Regions from separate parts of the Marinobacter sp. UBA5687 genome, predicted to be linked through region 3. Evidence: predicted binding sites of a transcription regulator. Region 3 holds the regulator's gene; each other region holds the start of a gene.
What was found. The regulator FliA, encoded in region 3, starts transcription of late flagellar genes. The targets are predictions, from matches to a motif close to CTAAAGTTTNNNNNNNNNNNGCCGNTAA.
Positions count from the first base shown of each region.

Region 1: a site for FliA is predicted at 3,500-3,527, ahead of B3Y70_RS13715 (methyl-accepting chemotaxis protein). Genes of this name have one in related genera too.
Region 2: a site for FliA is predicted at 3,827-3,854, ahead of B3Y70_RS16135 (flagellar protein MotY). Genes of this name have one in related genera too.
Region 4: a site for FliA is predicted at 3,523-3,550, ahead of B3Y70_RS06765 (methyl-accepting chemotaxis protein). Genes of this name have one in related genera too.

Region 1 is NZ_DIHV01000124.1:101,589-107,185, reverse strand. Features, by position in the region: gene B3Y70_RS13735 (alkane 1-monooxygenase) at 1-489, opposite strand, end outside; gene B3Y70_RS13730 (hypothetical protein) at 671-922, shown strand; gene B3Y70_RS13725 (hypothetical protein) at 1,002-1,316, shown strand; partial or broken gene B3Y70_RS13720 (PhoX family protein) at 1,496-3,425, shown strand; gene B3Y70_RS13715 (methyl-accepting chemotaxis protein) at 3,663-5,303, shown strand; gene B3Y70_RS13710 (DUF4870 family protein) at 5,365-5,597, shown strand, end outside.
Region 2 is NZ_DIHV01000147.1:4,144-9,740, forward strand. Features, by position in the region: gene B3Y70_RS16125 (GNAT family N-acetyltransferase) at 1-1,702, opposite strand, end outside; gene B3Y70_RS16130 (histone deacetylase family protein) at 1,906-2,832, shown strand; gene B3Y70_RS16135 (flagellar protein MotY) at 2,856-3,785, opposite strand; gene pyrC (dihydroorotase) at 3,944-4,975, shown strand; partial or broken gene rnt (ribonuclease T) at 5,013-5,597, shown strand, end outside.
Region 3 is NZ_DIHV01000003.1:16,300-21,896, forward strand. Features, by position in the region: gene B3Y70_RS00205 (chemotaxis protein CheA) at 1-1,389, opposite strand, end outside; gene B3Y70_RS00210 (protein phosphatase CheZ) at 1,408-2,193, opposite strand; gene cheY (chemotaxis response regulator CheY) at 2,215-2,598, opposite strand; gene B3Y70_RS00220 (RNA polymerase sigma factor FliA) at 2,760-3,503, opposite strand; gene B3Y70_RS00225 (MinD/ParA family protein) at 3,536-4,348, opposite strand; gene flhF (flagellar biosynthesis protein FlhF) at 4,421-5,597, opposite strand, start outside.
Region 4 is NZ_DIHV01000063.1:36,522-42,118, forward strand. Features, by position in the region: gene B3Y70_RS06755 (YiiD C-terminal domain-containing protein) at 1-430, opposite strand, end outside; gene B3Y70_RS06760 (transporter substrate-binding domain-containing protein) at 629-1,543, shown strand; gene B3Y70_RS06765 (methyl-accepting chemotaxis protein) at 1,568-3,454, opposite strand; gene B3Y70_RS06770 (bifunctional GNAT family N-acetyltransferase/carbon-nitrogen hydrolase family protein) at 3,611-5,131, shown strand; gene B3Y70_RS06775 (hypothetical protein) at 5,292-5,597, shown strand, end outside.

The sequences.
Region 1 (5,597 bases), on a different contig from region 3:
CAGTTCATGGGCGGTGTTGATGCCTACCCCGTTGATGGCGCCTACGGTCAGGGTCAGGCCGATCTTGTCCTCGAGTGGTGTGTTTTTCCGGCTGGCCAGCCAGGCGCCCATGAAGGTCATGGCGTACTGGGTGGGGATAAACGCCTTCACAATACGGTCGTAATACTTGTCCTGCTCCAGGGTCTTTACCGCCGATTCAGGAGGATTGCTCTTGTCTTCACCGATCGCCCGGTCCAGCGCCGGAATAATGCCGTGCACCAGTGCTGGCCCGGTCCAGGCCAGAGCCTTCAGTCGTTTCGGGGCCAGGGCGTAGCCAGTCAGAGCGGCAAGGCCAATGCCTGGAAGCGCAGGCCCCAACAGCCACATATAGCGCTTGGGATCTTTCCAGGTCTCGGCCTTGGTGGCGGTGTCTTTTGAATCCGGTGCCCCGGTTTTCCGGGGCGCGGCGACCTGGTGCGTGTCGAGCGAGGATTTTACTTTGGCGTTCATATGGGCTCTCCGTGGAACTCGTTGTGTTTGTTTGTTCAATTTATGTCGGACAATCTGGCAATACAACAAGTAAGAGAGTCTGGTTAAGCGAACTGGCCTCTAATGACAATCAGGCTCCAGCTGGCGAATCCAGAGCTTGTGGTCCAGACTTTTGGAAACAAAAAAAACAGGGAAGCGTCGAATGAGTGCCATAAATCCATCTCCGGCCACTATGTCCTGGACGTTGCAGCACCGGCTCCAGGAATACGCGCGCGCCATGAAGCTGGCAGAAATCATCTATCAGGACCCGAATGGGCAGGTCTGCGTGGTTCACGGCGTTATCCGGGAAGTGCTTAGCCGGGCCGGGCGGGATTTCGTGGTGCTGGGAAAAGGACAGGTGGTCTCAGCGGACCACATCATCATGATCGACGGTGAGCGGTTAACGAAAGGGTAATCGCCCGGTAATTGCTATTGACCGCGGGCTGCCTCTACTCTGTTGGCGTTGTACACATATACCGACAGAGGGACATGTTATGAACAAGTTTACCTTGAGCGCACTCGCACTGGTTGCCACGCTTGGACTTTCTGCCTGCAGCTCCGAGAGCGATGAAGGCGCGGATTTTGAAGAAGCGGGTGAAAATGCCGAGGAAATGATGGACGACGCCGCTAACGCCACCGAAGAAACCTGGGAAGAAGCCACGGGTCAGGATGAAGGCGTGATTGGTGAAATGCAGGAAGGTGCCGAAAACGCCGGCGACGAGATTGAAGAAGCCGCGGATGAAGCGGGTGACTCCATGGAAGAAGCAGCGGACTCCATGGAAGAAGGCTACGACGAAATGACTCAGTGATCAGCTGAGTTGCATCGCGCGGTTGCGGGGCCTTTTGGCCCCGTTTCTGTTTCTGCCTTACCGGTTGTCATCGAACGTTCAACATTCTGACTTAAATCTGTTTACGTCCTGTCACATTACTTGCCGACACTTGCCTCTCGAAATAAAGGACTTGTCCACCAATCCGAGAGAGGCAAACCATGGCCAAGCACGATCTTGATCCCAATTACCTGGACCCGAACTACGAGCCAGTCGTCAATCATTCCGAAAACACCCCGTTCCATCAGGTACTGTCTGCCAGAATGCAGCGTCGTACCGTCATGAAAGGTAGCGTAGGCGCCGCTCTGGCCAGCGTTATGGGGTTGGGGCTTGCCGGTTGTGGCAGTGACAGTGATAGTGACAACGATGGCGGTACTACCGGTGGAAACACATCCAGCACTGAACTGGGTTTCAAGGCTGTCCCTACTTCAACCGCGAATCAGGTCGTTGTTCCCGAGGGATACTCCTCTGAAGCGTTTCTTCCCTGGGGCACGCCAATTACCGGGTCTTACCCGGCCTATAAGCCGGATGGCACCAATACCGGAGAAGAGCAAGAGCAGCAAATGGGCATGCATCATGACGGCGTGCACTTTTTCCCGATTGATCTGAAAGCCGGTGGTAACAGCTCCAGCGAAGGTCTGTTGGTGATGAACCATGAGTACATCAATCAAGGCGCTTTGCATGCCAACGGGGCTACCTACATCAACGGTATGCGTCCGGCCGATGAAGTGCGCAAGGAAATCGCCGCGCACGGTGTGTCTGTGGTTCATATCAAACGCGACAACAACGGCAAGTGGGATATTGTTTTCGGGAGTCCGTTTAATCGCCGGGTTACGGGTAATACCGAAATGGATATCCGTGGTCCGGTGCGTGGTTACGACAAACTGGTCACCAAATACAGTCCGGATGCAACGGAAACCCGCGGTACTCTGAACAACTGCGCGATGGGCCCGACGCCGTGGGGAACTTACCTTGCGGCTGAGGAAAACTGGCACGGGTACTTCGCTAATAGCGATGCAACGCAGCCCCGGGAGCAGACCCGCCATGGCGTCGGCGGCGGATGATTACCGGAATGAGGCCAATACCTACGGTTTCATGGTGGAAATTGACCCGTTTACTCCAGAGAGCAAACCACAGAAGCGAACCGCGCTGGGCCGCTTTGGTCACGAGGGTGTGATTTTTGCGCCGGTTAAGGAAGGTGAGCCGGTCGTATGTTATTCCGGTGATGATTCCCGTTTCGAGTACATCTACAAATTTGTCTCCTCGAAGCCCTATTACGCTGCAACGGCCGGCGGCTACCTCCTGGACGAGGGCACGCTCTACGTGGCTCGCTTTAATGACGATGGCTCGGGGAACTGGCTGGCGCTGGATCTGAACGATGCGGATTTTGCTGCCAAAGTGGCTGCGGCCCAGGGCGAAATGGTTGGCAACGTTCAGTTTGACGGTTTTGAGAATCAGGCTGATGTTTTGTTGAACACTCGCCTGGCTGCCGACATCGCAGGTGCGACCCCGATGGATCGCCCGGAGTGGGGGGCTGTAGATCCGAATTCCGGTCAGGTTTACTTTACGCTGACCAATAACTCCCGCCGGACGGAGGAGCAGGTTAACGCGGCAAATCCGAATGCCAACAACCGGACCGGTCATATTATTCGCTGGAGCGAAGACGGCAACGACCACACTGCGACCAGCTTTGACTGGGATATCTTCGTGTTCGCCGGTGAGCAGGGCACGGAAACCGTGGTTGACGACCAGGTTATCGTATCTCTGACTGATGACAACATCTTCAACAGTCCGGATGGCCTCTGGTTCGATTATAACGGCCGCCTCTGGATTCAGACCGACGGCTCCGATGCAGCACCTTATCAGAACAACATGATGCTGGCGGCCAACCCGGAAACCCGCGAGATCAAGCGTTTCTTCGTTGGGCCGGTTGGCTGTGAGGTTACAGGCGTTGTCTCCACACCGGATGTGAAGACCATGTTCGTCAATATCCAGCACCCGGAAGCAAACTGGCCGGATGCCAACGATCCGCGTCCGCGTGATGCAACGGTTATCGTTACCCGCGATGACAGCGGCGTTATCGGTGCCTGATCAGCCATAACGGTTGTCAGGCGCTGCCAAAAAGCCCGGGCGGACTCGTTCCGCCCGGGCTTTTCTCTTCTGTATTTCAGATTTCCTTCCAGATGCCGATAAACTCCTTGGGCCCTGCAATAGTGGTATCTTTAATCCACTAAAGTAGCAGTTATTAACTCATATCATTTCTTTACTCTCCGGGATGGCCTGCAATAACAACATGCTTGCGTTAGCAATGATAAAGATGAGGGCACCATGGGTTTACTCGATCGCACTGCAATTTTATGGGGGGTGGGCATTGCTGTTGCGCTCGGTATTGCCTGCATTCTGGTGGCTCCGTTGATGGGGCTCGATGCCGCCTCTCTGTTAATCGGGCTCCTTGTGGGCCTTGCTGCTGCGGCTTGCTATCTGGTTTTACGGGTGCTTGAACCAATAGAGCGTGGAATCAACGACCTGAATGATGGCTCCCTGGCTGACAATCATCCCTTGCGGGCTCAGTGTGCGCACCTTCTGGCGGATGCCCGTGTGGGCAAGGCCCTGGTTGAAACCCTCTCGGCCAGTGCCGACAAGAATGCCATCTCGGCCGCCGAAGTCTCGTTTGCGGCGGATCAGGTGAAGCAGCGCCTGGACCGACAGGTTGAAGAAACCGCTCAGATGGCCGACTACGCCGGCCAGATCACGGAATCGGTTCGGGAATCATCGGAACAGGCCACCAACGCCGCCACCATGGCATTGCAGAATCGCGAAGTCAGCGTGGAGGGGCGTCAGTCATTGGTGTCGGCCATTGAAAATGTGCGCTTGGTGCATCAACAGTCGGAAGAGAACCTCAGGTTGATTCAGGCCCTGCACGAAAAATCCGGCAAGATCCAGGGCGTGACGTCCACCATTCAGGGTATCGCCGAGCAGACTAATCTTTTGGCACTGAATGCCGCCATTGAGGCGGCCCGCGCCGGTGAACAGGGCCGCGGGTTTGCGGTGGTGGCTGATGAAGTCCGGCAGTTGGCCGGGCGCACTGCCCAGGCCACCAGTGAAGTGGCAGACACCCTCGACGAAATCCAGAATGACACAACCAAGATTGTGTCCCGCATTGAATCTCTGGCGAAAACCGTGGAAGACGGGCTGGCATCTGTAGAGAGCGTTGGCGGCCAGCTGGATCAGATTCGGGATCAATCCGACCGGGTTCAGCAGCAGGTTGCCCGTATTGCCGAGATCGACCAGAACAACGAGCAGAGTCTGGCCCAGGTGTTTTCGGCTATTGAGTCTGTCCGTGACCATATATCCGAAAGTGATACCAGTGTGGCATCGCTGGCGGACCAGGCTTCCACGTTGATGGAGCTGGCGGAGAAGGCGAATGCTGCCTTTGCGCTGAACAGCAGCGAAAGCTACCACCGGCCGTTTTATGAGAAAGCACTGGAAGGGGCGCAGCAGATTGGCCAGTTGTTTGAGGCGGCAATTCGAGAGGGCCGTTTGAGTGAAGCGGCGCTGTTTGACAAGAAGCGAACACCGATTGCCAACACCCAGCCCCAACAGTATTCCAGCAGCTTCGATCGGTTTACTGACCAGATGTTTCCGGCAATACAGGAGCCCATCAAGAAATCCCATGAGGCCATGGTGTTCTCCATCGCCTGCGCGCCGGACGGTTATGTGCCTACCCATAACAAGGATTTTGCCCACCCGCCGAGTGGTAATCCGGAAGTGGACCTGGTGAAAAGCCGCAGCAAGCGACTGTTCAATGACCGCACTGGCATACGCTGTGGGAGTCATACCGAAAGTATGCTGCTCCAGACCTATCGCCGGGACACCGGTGAGATCATGCACGACCTGTCGGTGCCCATCTATGTGAACGGTAAGCACTGGGGCGGTTTCCGGGTTGGGTATCGGCCGGCGGGGAATTGATCGCACTGGGCTCCAGCCAAGGCTGTGATAGACTGCCAGGGACGTAACAAGGAGAACACCTGTGTCCGAAACCGAGTATATCCCCGCAAAACCTGACGGTCAGCAATCACAGGAGCCCAGCTCTGCGAGGAATCTGGCGGTGGTGGTTTACATCCTGCAGGCGTTGTCTTTTTTCCTGGGGGGGCTGACGGCACTGGTGGGCGTGATCATCAACTACGTCAAACTGGATGATGTCCGTGGTACCTGGATAGAGCCCCATTTCCGCTGGCAGATCCGCACCTTCTGGATTGGTTT
Region 2 (5,597 bases), on a different contig from region 3:
CGATAATCACCTGTTCGCTGTTGAGCTTTTTGACCGTGCCCTTGTAGCGGCGCTGAGTCGGACTCAGATCCAGGAAGGGATAACACACATCTTCATGGATAACGGTTACATCAATGGGGCGGCGCTCGACTGCGAAGACCTCCAGCACCTCTTCCACGTCATCGCAGTAAACGGTTTCAATGGTATTGATGCCGTAATCGCAAATCACCCGCCGGGCTTCCCGGTTGGACAGATGCCGCCGGCCATCCCGCAAGGCCCTGGCGACCAGTTTGCGGGTGTTAGCCCGGTCGGCGAAGTGGTCTGTAAACGATTCGGGCGTCTCGGTCAGCAGCCGCTGGATGCGCTGATGCCGGACATGCTGCATGAACGCCATCACCGCTTTTTCCGGGTTAAAGAACGATGGCAGCCCGGCCCGGTAAAACTCTTCCCGGGAATCCATCACCGTGCTTTGCCCCAGCCAACAGGTAAAGATATTGAGACGGGTGCCCTTGGACGCCTGCACCACAGAATCGGCGATCTGCAGGCTGTCTTCGATCAGCGTCGGCGCGTACATCACCAGCACGTTGGCCACGTTCGGGTCCTTCGCCAGAATCTTGATGGCCTTGCCATAGAGCTCGGGCGTGGCGTCATAGTTCAGGTCGATGGGGTTCTTGCGGGTCCAGTACGGCGGCAACAGTTCGCCCAGTTCCCTCACGGTATCTTCCGACAGCTCCGCCAGTTCTCCACCGAGATCCGCCAGCCGATCCACCGCCAATACGCCGGGGCCCACGCCGTTGGCCATGATGGCCAGGGATTCCCGACGCAGCGGGCGCATCCGGGTCAGGGTTTCCAGGGCATCAAACATCTGGCCGAGCCCGTCCACCCTCAACACACCGGCACGTTGAAGCATGGCATCGTATATCGGGTCACTGCGCTTGATACCTGCGGGCAAAGCATGGGGAAACCACTCGGATTCGGGCACCCGCCCGGATTTCACCGCAATGACGGGCTTGGTCCGGGAGGCCACCCGGACTGCCGACATGAAGCGCCTGGGGTTGGGGATGTTTTCAATGTGCAGCAGAATGGCCCGGGTCTGGGTGTCCTGGGCCAGATAATCGATCAGGTCGTCGTGATCGATGTCCATGCCGTCACCCAGGGTCAGGAAGTAGGAGAACCCCACCCCCCTGGCAAAGGCCCAGTCCAGCACCGAACTGGCAATGGTGCCGGACTGCCCCACGAAGGCAACGCGGCCGGGAATGGCCCCCATATGGGCATAGGTGGCGTTCAGATGCCGGGCCGGTACCATCAGGCCAATGGTGTTGGGGCCCAGCACGCGGATACCGGTTTCCCGGGCGGCATCCCGCACCGAATACATCAATGGCTGGCCGGTTTTACTGTGGGTCCGTGACATACCGCCGGTCATTACAATGGCGGTGCGCACGCCGCATTCACCCAGCTTGCGGATCATTTTCGGCACCGTGTCCGGCGGGGTACAGATAATCGCCAGGTCCGGACTGAAATCCAGTTTGGACACTTTGCGCACACAGGGCACCCCGTGCACGTTCTCGTAGTCGCTCTGGTTGACCACCACGAGCCGACCCGGATAGCCGCCGCCCAGCAGGTTCCGCAACACCATACCCCCGAGGTTGTCAGCGCGCTCAGAGGCGCCAATAACGGCAATGGATTCAGGATTGAACAGGCTTTCCAGATAGCGGGTACTCAACGCGGCTCTCCCAGTGGTGTGCGCGACAGGAATGTACAGACTTCAATAAAACGACTTGCTTATCAGTGTATACCTTATCTTAGGTGGCGAATTCATGATGTAAATCGACTAACGGGTTATTAGACCAAAGAAATACGACAGGCTTCGGTTATCCCTGATAACATGAAAGCGATAATAAGCATATTCAGGTTCAGGCATTACCCATGACCACGGCATTTTTTTCCCACGACGACTGCATGAAGCACAACATGGGCCCGGAGCACCCGGAGAGCCCTGAACGCCTTTCAAGCATTCTCGCCTACCTCGCAGATACCAACCTGCAACAGGAACTGGACTGGGTTCGTCCGGAAGAAATTACCCGGGACCAACTGCTGACCGTGCATCCGGAAAGCTATCTGCACCAGCTGGACCTGATGCAGCCGACCCGGGGCCGGGTGTTCACCGACCCGGACACCGCGATGATGCCGGATACCCTGAGAGCCGCCAGGCTGGCCGCAGGCGGCAATGTGCAGGCTGTCGATATGGTTATGAGCAGCCAGGTAACCAACGCCTTTGTCTGTGCCCGCCCACCGGGACACCATGCCGAACGAACCAAGTCGATGGGGTTTTGTTTCTATAACAATATCGCCCTGGCCGCGATGCGGGCACTCACCTTTCATCACCTGGAGCGGGTGGCCATTGTCGATTTCGATGTGCATCAGGGTAACGGCACGGTAGACATTGTCAGTGGTGATGAACGCATACTGATGTGCTCCAGTTTTCAACATCCGTTTTATCCGCATTCCCATGTGCACCGGCAGGCCGACAATATTGTCAATGCGCCGATTGCAGCCGACTGCTCACCGGCCGAGTACCGCAAGACGGTTGAAGCCGCGTGGCTCAAGAAACTGCAGGATTTTCGCCCGCAACTGGTGTTGATCTCGGCAGGTTTTGACGGTCACCGGCTTGACCCCATGGCGGAACTGAATCTGGAAACCGAGGATTATCGCTGGCTAACGGAAATGCTGGTGAGCGTCGCCCATGACCACGCCAACGACCGCATCATCTCCACGCTGGAAGGCGGGTATCACCTGAAAGCCCTGTCAGAGAGTGTGGCCGCGCATCTGGACGTTCTGAACGCGGTGTATTGAAACCCGGGAGCGAGCGTTTCCGGTTAACCCGAAAATTCGCTTCCCATACCGTTAGCCTGCAGCAGTTCCGGGCGCTCACCCTGGCGTTGCAAACGAATGGTGGTGCGGCGGTTATCAGCCGGCCGGCGGGAAACCGGATACTGATCGCCGTGGGCCCGGACCGTCAGCATGTTCTCATCGATGCCCCGGGATTTGAGATACTCTGCCACCACGTTGGCCCTTTCCTCCGACAGCGCGCGGTTATCAATCCGGCTACCAATACTGTCGGAATGGCCGTCCACGAAGATTCTCTCTACCGTGCTGTCGGCCATCACGTAGGTCACAATATTATCAAGCAAGTTCCTGTCGGCCTGTGACAGGCTGGTACTTCCGCTGGCAAACGGAACCCGGCTGCGCCGAACCTGGTCGAAGTTAACCGGCAACAGACTGGCAACGCATTCACGATAGCCGGCGTAGGGGCCGGAAAAATTCACATTCGACAACTGCACCCGTACCGGCTGGCCGCTGTATACCGCAGCCCGGGTAACCGTCGGCTGCATACCCCGGGACAACCCCTGGGCAATCAACACCGCTTCCCGATTCCCCAGGTTCACAGAGCGCGGACTATCCGTTACCTGCACAGCGCCAATGGGGTTCGGCGCCACTCCCGGTCGCCAGGGCGGCGCTTCAACCACCAACTGGCCCTGGCCGGGGCGCATCACACTCAGATCCGATTCCAGATAGAAACGCAGGTCTTCCCCCGCCCGGTGCCTGAGTACGGCACGGCCAAAGCCTGGAACCTCATGGACAAGGGAACACTCAAAGACCGATTCGGAGAGGTACCACTGGCTGTTTTCAATACCGGCACCGTAACTGGATGACAACACGGGCGCAGAGGACAATGACATCAACCCTGCCGTCGCCAGTGATTTCAGCAACCTGCCCTGTCTGAAGAACCAATTAGGTGAAACCATAGGAATGCCCCGTGGAGCCTTTAAACCAGTGAACTAACCGGTTAACGGCGACCCGACCGGGAACTTGAGCCGGATAACTTACGATCAGGTTAAAAACATCTGCTTTTCGCTTCTGATATAATCCGCGAAATTTTGCGCTCGCTTTCGGATACCTTCTCATGACCCGACAGATAACCATCACACGCCCGGACGACTGGCACCTGCACGTGCGCGACGGCGACATTCTGAACGATGTGGTCCCCGCCACCGCCGCCTGCTTCGGCCGCGCTATCATCATGCCCAACCTGGTACCGCCGGTAACCGATGCCAGCGCGGCCATGGCGTACAGGGATCGCATTCTGGCCGCGGCCCGGGGAACAGACTTCCAGCCCCTGATGACCCTGTATCTGACCGAGAGCACCACCGCCGAGACCATTCGTGAAGCCAAAGCCGCTGGCGTAGTGGCAGCGAAACTGTACCCGGCTGGTGCCACCACAAACTCTGCCTCCGGCGTGACAGACATCCGCAATATCTACCCGGTACTGGAGGCGATGGCGGATTGCGGCATGCTGTTGCTGGTACACGGCGAGGTGACCGACAGCGACATCGATATCTTCGACCGGGAAAAGGTGTTTCTGGAGCGGGTTCTGGCACCAACACTGGCGGCGTTCCCGACGCTCAGGGTGGTTCTGGAACACATTACCACGGCCGATTCGGCCGACTTTGTCCGTAGCCACCAGGGCAATAATCTCGGGGCAACTCTCACCCCTCAGCACCTGATGTATAACCGCAATCACATGCTGGTTGGCGGTATTCGCCCGCACCTTTACTGCCTGCCCATCCTCAAGCGCAACAAGCATCAGGAAGCACTCAGAGAAGTCGTGGCCAGTGGCGATCCCCGTTTCTTCCTGGGCACGGATTCTGCCCCACACGCAAAAGATAAAAAGGAAGCCGCCTGCGGCTGTGCCGGCTGTTACTCCGCCTACGGCGCCATCGGTCTGTATGCCGATATCTTTGAGGAACTGGGCATTCTGGACAAGCTGGAAGCCTTTGCCAGCTTCAACGGCGCGGATTTCTATGGCCTGCCCCGGAATACCGACACCGTGACGCTGGTGCGGGAACCCTGGACCATGCCGGAACACCTGCCTCTGGCCGGCGGCGACATTGTTCCATTGAAGGCCGGTGAAACCGTTAACTGGCGCCTGGCGTAAACCCTATTCATTCACTACCACGAACATCGGAGTTCGAGTGTCAGACGAAAACAAACAGCCCCACCCCATGTCCCAGCGCTTTCGCGGCTTTCTGCCGGTGGTGGTCGATGTGGAAACCGCCGGCTTCAACCCGGAACGTGATGCTCTGCTGGAAATCGCTGCCGTAATGCTGACCATGGATGAGGATGGCTGGCTGCGCAGGGGCGAAACTCACGTGCAGCAGATCGACCCGTTCGAAGGTGCCAATCTGGAGCAGTCGGCCCTGGATTTCACCGGCATCGATCCCTGGAATCCGGAGCGGGAAGCGGTACCGGAACGCGAAGGCCTGAGCGAGATTTTTTCTCCCATCCGCAAGGCGGTGAAAGAGCACGACTGCAAGCGCGCGGTACTGGTGGGCCACAATGCCACGTTTGACCACAACTTTGTCTTCGCGGCGGCGCTGCGGGCTGATATCAAACGCAACCCGTTCCATCCGTTCTCAACGTTTGATACCGCCACCCTGGCGGGCCTCGCCTACGGCCACACCGTGCTGGCACAGGCCTGCAAACTGGCGGGCATTCCCTTCAGCAACAAGGAAGCCCACTCCGCCGCCTACGACGCGGAAAAGACAGCAGACCTGTTC
Region 3 (5,597 bases):
GGTTCCGGCTCGGGGTTTTCCGGCCTTCTCCCGTACGTCCGGCGCTTCGACACCGTGATCCACGGAGTTTCGGACCAGGTGCACAAGTGGGTCAGCCAGCGCCTCGACCAGGTTTTTATCCAGGTCGGTTTCCTCACCGTGCATCACCAGGTTCACTTCTTTTTTCAGGCTTCGGGCCAGATCACGCACCACCCTCGGGAAACGGCCGAATACTTTCTTGATCGGCTGCATCCGTGTTTGCATGACGGCAGCCTGAAGATCCGTAGTCACTACGTCGAGGTTGGCCACCGCCTTGTGCATGTGTTCGTCTTCGCTTTCGGAACCCAAACGCTGCAGGCGGTTCCGTACCAGCACCAGTTCGCCCACCATGTTCATGATGTCGTCCAGGCGCTTGGTATCTACCCGAACCGTGGTTTCACCAGCGGGTGCGGCCTCACGGGCAGGCGCGGGCGCAGAGGCCGGCTTGGCAGCGGCCGTGCTCTCGGCTTTGGCTTCTGCTTTCTTTGGTTCCGGGGCCGGTTCGGCCTTGCCGGATGGAGCAGGCGCCGGTTTGGGCTCGCTGTCGGAAGACCCGGCACTTGGGCCGGCGCCCTTGCCATGCAGTTCGTCCAGCAGGTTCTCGAATTCGTCGTCGGAAATCAGATCGGCGTCAGCGGATGATTTTTCTGAACCACCGCTGGTGCTGGTATCTGCCTTGGCTGTTTCCTCTTCCGCAGGCGCGCCGGCAAACTGGCCCTTGCCGTGGAGTTGATCCAGCAAGGCCTCAAATTCGTCGTCGGTAATTTCATCACTGTCTGAGCTGCCGGCGGATTCAGCCGGATTGCTCACCTGCTCGTTGCCGGCCGGTTTCTGGCCGTCGGATTTTTCATCCGCCAACGCGTCCAGCAACTGCTCGAATTCTTCGTCAGTGATATCGCCCTGGTCCCCTTGCTGCCCGACCTCCGCAGACGACGGCTCCGGTGCCGGGGTTGGCGCTTCCGCCGCTGGTGCATCCTCTGACTCGGGTTTGGCGAGGGCGTCCAGGGCTTCGATCAGTTCGTCCGGCGCGGGCGTTGGTTCTTCCCGGTTTCGAACTTCTTCGAACATGGCGTTAACGTTGTCCAGCGCCTCCAGAACCACGTCCATCAGTTCCGGAGTGACCTTGCGCTTGTGATTCCGGAGAATATCGAACACGTTCTCTGCCGAGTGGCAGCAGTTAACCAGTGCCTCCAGCTGAAGGAAGCCTGCGCCCCCTTTCACGGTATGGAAGCCACGGAAAATGGCGTTCAGCAGATCGCTGTCATCGGGATGCTGCTCCAGATCCACCAGCTGCTCCGACAACTTTTCGAGTATCTCGCCGGCTTCTACCAGGAAGTCCTGCAGGATCTCTTCATCAGCATCTAACGCCATGCGTCACCCTCTTTATTATCAGAATCCGAGACTGGACAGCAGATCGTCCACATCGTCCTGTCCCGAAACTACATCTTCCCGCTCATCGGCCTTGATCTGGGGCCCTACCCCTTTTTCGGCCGATTCTTCTTTTTCTTCAATCTGGTGCACCGTGCCGGTCAGCTGATCCACGTGGCTGGCCATCACTACCAAGCCAAGAAGATTGTCTTCCACTTCTTTCACCAAAGCGGTGACCTTCTGGATAACCTGGCCAGTAAGATCCTGGAAGTCCTGAGCCAGCAGGATTTCCGACAGATTCTGGTACAGACTGTCAGAGTCTGTGGTCAGGCCGGCGAAGAACTTGTCGATGCGACCATACAACTCGCGAAACTCCGCAGGTTCCATTTCACGGCGGCGCAGACGCTGCCACTCGTCCCGCAAGGCAACCGCTTCATCCCTCATGGAATGAGCCACGGGCATGCTTTCCTCGACCAGGTCCATGGTGCGGTTCGCTGCCTGGCTGGTCATCTGCACCACATAGGCCAGACGGTCAGAAGCGTCGCTCATCTTCGACAGGACTTCTTTCTGCTCGGCATTACGCGGGTCTATCTGGAAGTTCCGGATTGCCTCATGGAGGCTGCGGGTGAGTCGGCCCACTTCCCGGTACAGACTCTGATCGCGAACCTCGCTCAGTTCATTGATCAGGGTCATCGCCTTGGCATAATTCCCGGCGTTTACATTCTCAGCCAGGTCGGAGGCCTGCTTTTGCAGTTTCTCCGCCACCTCCGGATCAAGGCCCTGATGGTTCTGTTTGGTATCACTCATGGCGAGCCATCCGACCTCTGGTTACTGGATTCGTTCGAAGATTTTCTCGATCTTTTCCTTGAGCACGGCTGCCGTAAAAGGCTTGACCACATATCCGTTTACCCCGGCCTGAGCCGCGGCCACGATCTGGTCCCGCTTGGCTTCTGCCGTCACCATCAGAACCGGCAGGTTCTTCAGGTTTTCGTCAGCGCGGACAGCTTTGAGAAGATCAAAGCCCGACATGCCGGGCATGTTCCAGTCAGTCACCAGGAAGTCGTACTTGCCGCTTCGGAGCATGGGCAACGCCGTGTTGCCATCATCGGCCTCATCTGTATTGGTGAAGCCAAGATCTCGCAGCAGGTTCTTGATGATTCGTCGCATTGTGGAGAAGTCATCCACAATGAGAATTTTCATGTTCTTGTCCAATGGGACCTCCAGTCAGTAACACCCGGAATTCATTCAGCCTTTTTGAAAGTCTAGCAGGCTGCTACCTTAACTGCTTATTGTGTGGTGTTTGCGCACGTTGTAAAGCATCGGTTACCAAAAGCTACACAGCCTGCTGAAAGAGAAACACAGCACCCGGCCGATCAGTCGTTGTCGTCATCCCGCCACTCGGCCAACCGGCTGCGCAGCCGCAGTGCCGCCTGGCTGTGAATCTGGCTTACCCGGCTCTCACTGACCCCAAGCACTGCGCCGATTTCCTTGAGGTTCAGTTCTTCCTGGTAATACAGGCTCAACACCAGCTTTTCGCGCTCAGGCAACTGCTCGATGGCGTCCGCCAGACTGCGCTGGAAAGCGCCGGAAGCAATACCGTCCAGCGGATTATCGCTGGCCTCTGCTTCTTCTATCGGCAGCTCGCCGGATTCATTGAGCTCATCAAGGCTAAAAAGTCGGCCACTGTTGGCGTCGGCCAGTGAAGCGTGATATTCGTCCAGACCAATGCCAAGCTCTTCAGCTACTTCGGCATCCTGGGCCTCGCGCCCGGTACGATCTTCCACTTGTTTGATGGCACTGGCGATTCGCCGGGCATTACGATGCACTGAGCGGGGCACCCAGTCGCCTTTGCGGATTTCGTCCACCATGGCGCCACGGATGCGAATGCCGGCATAGGTTTCAAAGGTCGCACCCTTGCCTGAAGAGTAGCGCTGCGCAGCCTCCAGCAGACCAATCATACCGGCCTGCATAAGGTCTTCGAGCTGCACCGATGCAGGCAGTCGGGCCATGAGATGAAGGGCGATTTTCTTGACCAGCGGCGCATGCTCTTCAATCAGGGCTGAAGGGCTCCTGGCGCCGGCCTGATGGTAAATTCCCAGATTTTTCGCCAATGTCATGTATCCGGTTTTCTTGTAGGACTGGATTCAGATCAGACTTCGACGAGCCGCTCCACGAAGAACTCGAGATGCCCCCTGGGAGAGGACGGCAAAGGCCAGCTGTCCACTTTTTCGGCCAGAGCCCGGATAGCCAGCGAGGCTTTCGCCCTCGGATAGGCATCCAATACCGCTTTCTGCCTCTGAACGGCTTTCTTGACGGCCTCGTCGTAAGGCACGATACCTACATATTGTAGTGCCACATCCAGGAAACGCTCGGTGACCCGGGTCAGTTTTTCAAACAGATGGCGGCCTTCCTGCTCATTGCGGACCTGGTTTGCCAGGATGCGGAAGCGGTTGGTGCCGTAATCCCGATTCATCAGTTTGATCAGGGCGTAAGCATCGGTAATGGAAGTAGGTTCGTCGCAGACCACCAGCAGAAGTTCCTGCGATGCCCTCAGGAAGCTGACCACCGATTCAGAAATACCCGCGGCGGTATCCACAATCAGAACGTCAATCTGGTCGCCCAGCTCACTGAAGGCATTGATCAGGCCGGCATGTTCCATGGCGCTGAGCTGGGTCATACGCTGGGTGCCGGATGATGCCGGAACAATCTTGATGCCACCAGGGCCATTCACCAGCACATCTTTCAGATCACAATCGCCGTTGAGTACGTCTTGCAGATTTCGATTGGCGGTAATGCCAAGCAACACATCGATGTTGGCGAGCCCAAGATCCGCGTCCAGCAAGACAACCCGGCGCCCCTTCTGGGCCAGGGCGATACCTAGGTTGACCGAAACATTGCTCTTGCCGACACCGCCCTTGCCGCCGGAAACCGCAATCACCTGAACCGGATGTGGTCTGCTCATACTGTTATCAGTCTCTTACTACGTTCTTGTACGGGCACGCGTGCCGGTGTTTTATTCTGTCGCTGGCGAGGCTCAGGCACCTTCGGCTATTGCCTGCGCGCTCTGCACGGCCCTGAGCCTTTCTACGCCCAGACGCACCAGCGGGATAGCCTCCGCCCTTTGGAGATCTTCCGGTATCTTCTGGCCATCGGTGTACCAGGCCACCGGCAAGCTGGTCTCCATAACGAATCCGAGCGCTTCGCCCAGGGTCAGGGCTTCATCAATCTTGGTCATGATGCAGCCTGCAAGGTTTGCCATCTTATAGCAATGCCACACGGATTTCATGATACGTGGCTGACTGGTGGCAGAGACCACCAGATGTGTACGGATATTGTGATCGCTGCGAGCCAACTCCGCCAGTTGTTCCTGGTAACCACGGTCGGCACTGGTCAGGCCGGCAGTGTCAATCAGTACCAGGTGCCTATCCGACAGTTCATCAAGAATGTCATCCAGGGAATGGCTCTCATCCACCACCCGCACGGGCACATTCAGGATTCTGCCGAACACAAACAGCTGCTCATGGGCGGCCACACGGTAGCGGTCGGTGGTCACCAGGGCCAACGAATCCGGGCCATGCTCCAGCACATAGCGAGCCGCCAGTTTGCCAATGGTGGTGGTTTTGCCAGACCCGGTCGGCCCGACCAGGGCATAGATCCCCCCGGCATCAAGCCAGTCTTCGCGACCGGTGCGAACGCCGGTCGCCAGCATTTTCAGTGACTGCTTCCAGCCATCTTCCAGGCGCCCGGCCCGGTGCCGTCGGGACAGAGAGCCGGCCAGCTCCGCGCCCAGACCGAACTCCTGCAGCCGCTCGGCCAAGCGTTGCTGAACTGCGCTGTTACCGGCCGGCGTGGCAGTCGCAGCCTTACCACTGACCAGATCACGCAGAGAGCTGATTTCGGCACGCATACTGGCCAGTTCATCGGCATAGCCACCGGCGCCTGATTCGCTACCCGCAACCGGCTTTGCCAGCGCTTCATCACTGAGACGTGACGCCGGAAAATCGGCCGTCTCGAAAGATAAGGACGACGCCACGCCACCTGAGGCGCCACTTCCTGCGCGCTTTTCCCGAACCTCACGAATGCGACTGCGGGACCGGTTCAGCTCCTCTTCCAGCCGACGATGCTGCTCCGCCTGCATCTCGGCCAGCCGGGAGCCGTTGGTGGCTTCAACCGCCCTTTCGCCCAGACGCTGGCGCGCCATGTTTTCGTCG
Region 4 (5,597 bases), on a different contig from region 3:
CATCGGCAAGGATGGCAGCCACCGCCTCTGGTGGTAGTTCAAATTCCACGGTCACATCTGAATTGGCCGGCTGCAGAAACTCCAGTGTCATTTCCTTCAGAATTGGCGTATAGGCAGGGCCAAGGTCGAAAAGGGTTAACACCCCACCGGGAATCTCCGCCACCAGGAAATAGGCGCCAGCATACAGGCTACCAAAGTGGTTTTTATTGCCCTTGAGGCGCACGCGGGCTTTGACGTAGCCCGGGCGAAGCTCCTCAACGCTGAAGTGATTACGTGGCGCGAACGGTATCGCCATACCAATAATGCGGTTAACCGCGGCATAACTGCCGGTCTTCTTGAGCCATTCCAGCGGTTGCAGCAGCGTCGCCTTGGGGTCACTGGAGCTTACCCATTGGCCGGCGGTGCCAATCAGAGAATCAATAAGAGCCATAAAGCCATATCCTGAAGTACAGAAAATGCGATCTTTACAGTCAGATACGGCTACTTCAAGAATCTTTTACAGTTTTTTTGAAACCTGTACGTTTCGAATAACGCTTTCTGATCTAAGCTGTAGCCAATGTCTGTAACGTTACCGTTGCTTGCAGCCGGATAACAGGGAAAGGGCACGCAGTTGTACACATTCAATAAAATGATAACGCGCCTCTGGCCAGTTCTGGCGCTTGCGGCGTGCATTCACGTTCAGCCAACGGCTGCGTCCGAATCCGAATCCAAATCGGCTCCCACACGAGACTACATACTCTGGTATCGCAACTACGATAACCCGGCGATTCGCAATCTGGTTGAACTCGCATTGCGCAAAACCTCGGAGTACGGTGAGTTCCAGATTATCCGCAGTGAAGAAATAAGCCAGGGGCGCGCCCTTCGGGAACTGGCTAACCCTCAGAGCCGGATTCTGGATATTGCGAACGTGGCGACATCAGAAGAGCGGGAAACATTTCTGAACGCCATTCCGGTACCTGTGGACGGCGGACTGCTCGGATTCAGGGTATGCCTGGTGTTGCCGGAACAGCTCAGTCTGTTTGAGGGGGTATCCAGCCTGGACGACCTGCGCCAGCGAGATATCCGTATTGGCCAGGGCGCACACTGGCCAGACACCCCGATTCTCGAAGCTAACGGCATTACCGTGATCACCCACACCCGCTATGAAATACTCTTTGGTATGCTTCGCAATAAACGCTTCGACTGTTACGCCCGCGGTGTGAGCGAAGTGCTGTTCGACCTCGAACATAACAAAGCCGACGACCTGGTAATCGAGCCAAACATCCTGCTGGCCTACGCCATGCCATCCTACCTTTTTGTGGCCCCGGACGATCACGAAACCGCGCAACGCCTGCAACTGGGTCTGGAGCGAGCGATCCTGGACGGCAGCTTCGCGGTGTATCTGAAAAACTGGTTTGGCAGAGCGGTATCATCACTGGGCCTTGATCGGCGCACAGTAATCACGTTGGAGAATCCGTATCTTAGTGAAGAATCCAGATATGTCGGGCGTCGAACCCTGGAAAACCTGGAGCGCCGCGTTGAGCTACTGAGTGTCGGAGACTAGCGGGCCATCCCTGGCCGCCACGAATTACACCCGGAAACGGGTTACCTTGTCATTCAGCACACTGCCGATAGTCTCGATGTGGCCACTGTAAACATCGTTCTCGCTGGCCGCCTTGGCCGCTTCCTGGCCCTGGTCAGCAATGCGGGTGATGGACGCATTCAACTCTTCGGTCACCGATGTCTGCTCCTCGGAGGCCGTGGCGATCTGTGAGGTCATCTGACTGATGGCGGTAATCGCCTCCACAATCCGGTTCAGAGACTCCATCGCATCCTGCGCTTTTTCCATACTCACGTTGGATACCGCCGTAGAAGCTTTCATAACGTCTACCGCATCGTTGGCGCCTTTCTGCAGCCGCTCGATCATGTTGTTGATTTCTTCAGTGGAAGACTGGGTACGCTGAGCGAGATTCCGAACCTCATCGGCCACCACCGCAAATCCGCGTCCCGCATCCCCTGCCCGTGCCGCTTCAATGGCCGCGTTCAGTGCCAGCAGATTGGTTTGTTCCGCAATGCCCTGAATGACTTCAAGCACAGTCGTAATCGACGAAACATCCTTACCAAGGGTGTCGATAACCTCGGCGGCGGCGTTTATCTCACCCACCAGCTTCTGCACCGCATCCCGCGAGGCGGTGACGGTCTCCAGGGAACCCCGGCTTTCCTGGTCTGCATTCTCTGCGGCTTCCGCAGTTTGCTGGGCATTCTGGGCAATCTCACCCGCCGCCGCGGACATTTCGTTAATTGCCGTCGCGATCATATCGATCTCATGCTGCTGGTTTTCAACACTGGAGCGACTGTCGCTGGACGTCTGTCGGAGCGACTTTACGTTCTCCTCCAGTTCGTCGCTGCCCTCTTTTACTTCTTTTACAACCTGCTGGATGTTCTCAACAAAGCTATTGAAGCTGCGCGCCAACTGCCCAAACTCATCAGACGCAGAGTCATCAAGACGCTTGGTAAGATCCGCATCTCCGGAAGCGATGCGAGACATGGCGCCATTAAGCCTGCGAACCGGCGCAAGAAGGAAGCTAATCGCAAAGTAGAGCAAGACAAGCGCAACAATCAGCCCTACCCCGGCGATGATCAGGCCCATAGTCCGAGCCTCGACGATGGGAGCACTGATCAGGTTTTCATTCACGAACGTAGCCAGGTACCAGTCCACGGCCCGGGCTTCGCTGATGGGGTGAAAGCTGACACTCCACTCGGCACCCTCGCTCTCAAATCCCTGCAGAGAACCGTCCAGAACCGGCTGCTGACCGATCATGCCGCTGATGTTCTTGCCAACAATCTCGCTGTTGGGGTGAAACAGGACCGTGCCGGAATTGTTGATTAACGCCGCATAGCCCGTCTCTGCCAGGGTAATGGTCGATAGCATCTGATCGATTGTGTTGAGACTGATATCCATACCGGCCACGCCAACATAATTGCCCCGCTTGATTGGCGCCATGGCGGAAATAATGGTCTCGTCCGAGGTTGCATCCAGGTACGGATCGGTAAACGACGCCTGCCCCAAACGCTGGGCTTTCTGGTACCAGGGGCGTACCCGGGGGTCATAATCGGGTGGAAGCGTGGCCTCTACTTCGGCACTTCGCATCAGCATGCGGCCATCTTCGGTGCCGGCGTACACGTCCTTGATGTTGCCACCTTCGGTCATGGCTTCCATAAGAACGCGGGCGTTATCGTCGTTGCGAGTCCGTTCCAGCGCCTTCGCCGTCGCTTCCGCCATATCCAGGCGCGTATTGAGCCAATCGGCAATACTCGACGTACTCTGGGCCACTGCATCGCTCATCAGCGCGCTAACGTAGCGATCAGTCGTTGAGCGGAGCCGAATATCGTTGGAAATTGTCAGGGCGCCCATAATCAACACGATCAGGGAGCCAATTGCGATCAGCAATTTCTGGGCGAATGATAGGTTCAAGCTGACGGCCTCCAATCAGGGTCAAAAACAAATTGCATTTATCATTTAGTGTAGTCGAAACATACTTACTAACGGCAGATCCTGCGAAGTCTTGAACACTCTTTGCTAGAATGCTGAGATCACAGCACATTCGCCAGACACGACAGGGAGAACCCTATGGCCCATGAAGAGCTCCACCTGAATCTGCGTAACCTGACCCTTGATGACTACGGCCAGTTGCAAGAGTTGATGGATCGGGTTTACGACGACATTGGTGGCGCGTGGCCAAAAGAAACCATCAAGGCTCTGGTAGAACAATTCCCGGATGGCCAGATCTGTATCGAAGACAACGGCCAGTTGGTGGCGGTGGCGCTCACGGTATGCGTGAAATACGAAAGATTCAGCAACCCTCACGCCTACGACGACCTGATTCTGCGTAACGAAAAAATCTGGCACAACCCCAACGGCGATTCGCTTTACGGCCTGGATGTGTTTATAGACCCCGAATACCGGGGCTATCGACTGGGGCGTCGCTTGTATGAAGCACGAAAAGAGCTCTGTCGTTCCATGAACCTGCGGGCCATCCTCGCCGGCGGGCGGATTCCCAGCTACTTCAAGTACGCCGAGCAATACACTCCGGAAGAATACATTCAGCGCGTTGATCGCAAGGAAATCTACGACCCGATCCTGACGTTCCAGCTTTCCAACGATTTCCAGGTTACCCGGCTGATGCACAAATACCTGCCGGAAGACCAGAAATCCCTCGGATATGCGACGTTGCTGGAGTGGAGAAACATTCTCTATACGCCTCCCTCATCGGTACTCAACGTCAAAAAAACCCAGGTGCGCATGGGGGCGGTGCAGTGGCAGATGCGGGAATTCACCTCGGTGGAGGAGGTGCTCAAGCAGGTTGAGTACTTCGTGGACGCACTGTCGGATTATAAAAGCGACTTTGCCCTGTTCCCGGAATTTTTCAACGCGCCGCTGATGGGGCTGACCGACCAGATGGATCAGACCCGTGCCATTCGGTTCCTCGCCGGCTTTACCGAACAGTTCCGCAACGAAATGTCGGAAATGGCCGTCAGTTACAACATCAACATTATCACCGGCTCCATGCCGCTGATTGAAGATGACCGGGTCTACAACGTCTCATACCTGTGCCACCGTGACGGTCGTGTAGACGAGCAGCGCAAGGTCCACATCACCCCTCACGAACGTCGCGACTGGGTTATTGAGGGTGGTGATAAATTCCAGGTATTCGATACCGATGCCGGCCGTGTCGCCATCATGATCTGCTACGACATTGAGTTTCCGGAACTGGGCCGTATCGCCGCCAGTCAGGATGTGGACATTATCTGTGTCCCCTTCTGGACCGATACCAAGAACGGCTATTTGCGCGTGCGCCATTGTGCCCAGGCCCGGGCCATAGAAAACGAGTGCTACGTGGTGATTACCGGCAGCGTGGGCAACCTGCCGAAAGTGGAAAACCTGGATGTTCAGTACGCCCAGTCTTCGGTATTCTCGCCGTCGGATTTCGCATTCCCTCATGATGCAGTGATGGCAGAAACCACACCGAACACCGAAATGATCATGTTTTCAGATATGGATCTGGAAAAGCTCAAACTGGTCAGAAACGAAGGTTCTGTCACCAATCTGAAAGATCGACGTGTTGACCTTTACGAGCTGAAAACCCGGTAATGGGCAGATTTGGCCCCGCACAGGGGGCCAAATCCTGATTATTTCCATGAACGGGCTGCGGTAGATAGCTGACGGCATTGCCAAAAGTTTCTGGCCCGTCTATTGTTTAATTAATGTTCAGTATATATCTGGCCGACCTCAATAGCAGAGCAAGCGTTCCATGAACGAAGAACTACCGGACCTGGTCGCGCGTTTCCGAATCCGACACGGCATTTTTCGCAAGGAAACCGTTGAAGCGCGACTTTATGAACTCGACAGTTACGGCTGCGTGATGAAAACGGACAAACTGTTTGAACCCGGGGATACCGTGGTTCTCGACCTTGTTATGGATATGCCGTTTGAAGAAATCCGTGCCGAAGGCCTGACCGGCCTGGTTACCGAAAAGAGAAAACACTGTAGCAACTTCTTCTACTCACTTGATTTTGTTGAGCTAAATGCTCGAGACGAATCGCCGCTCTCTGACAAA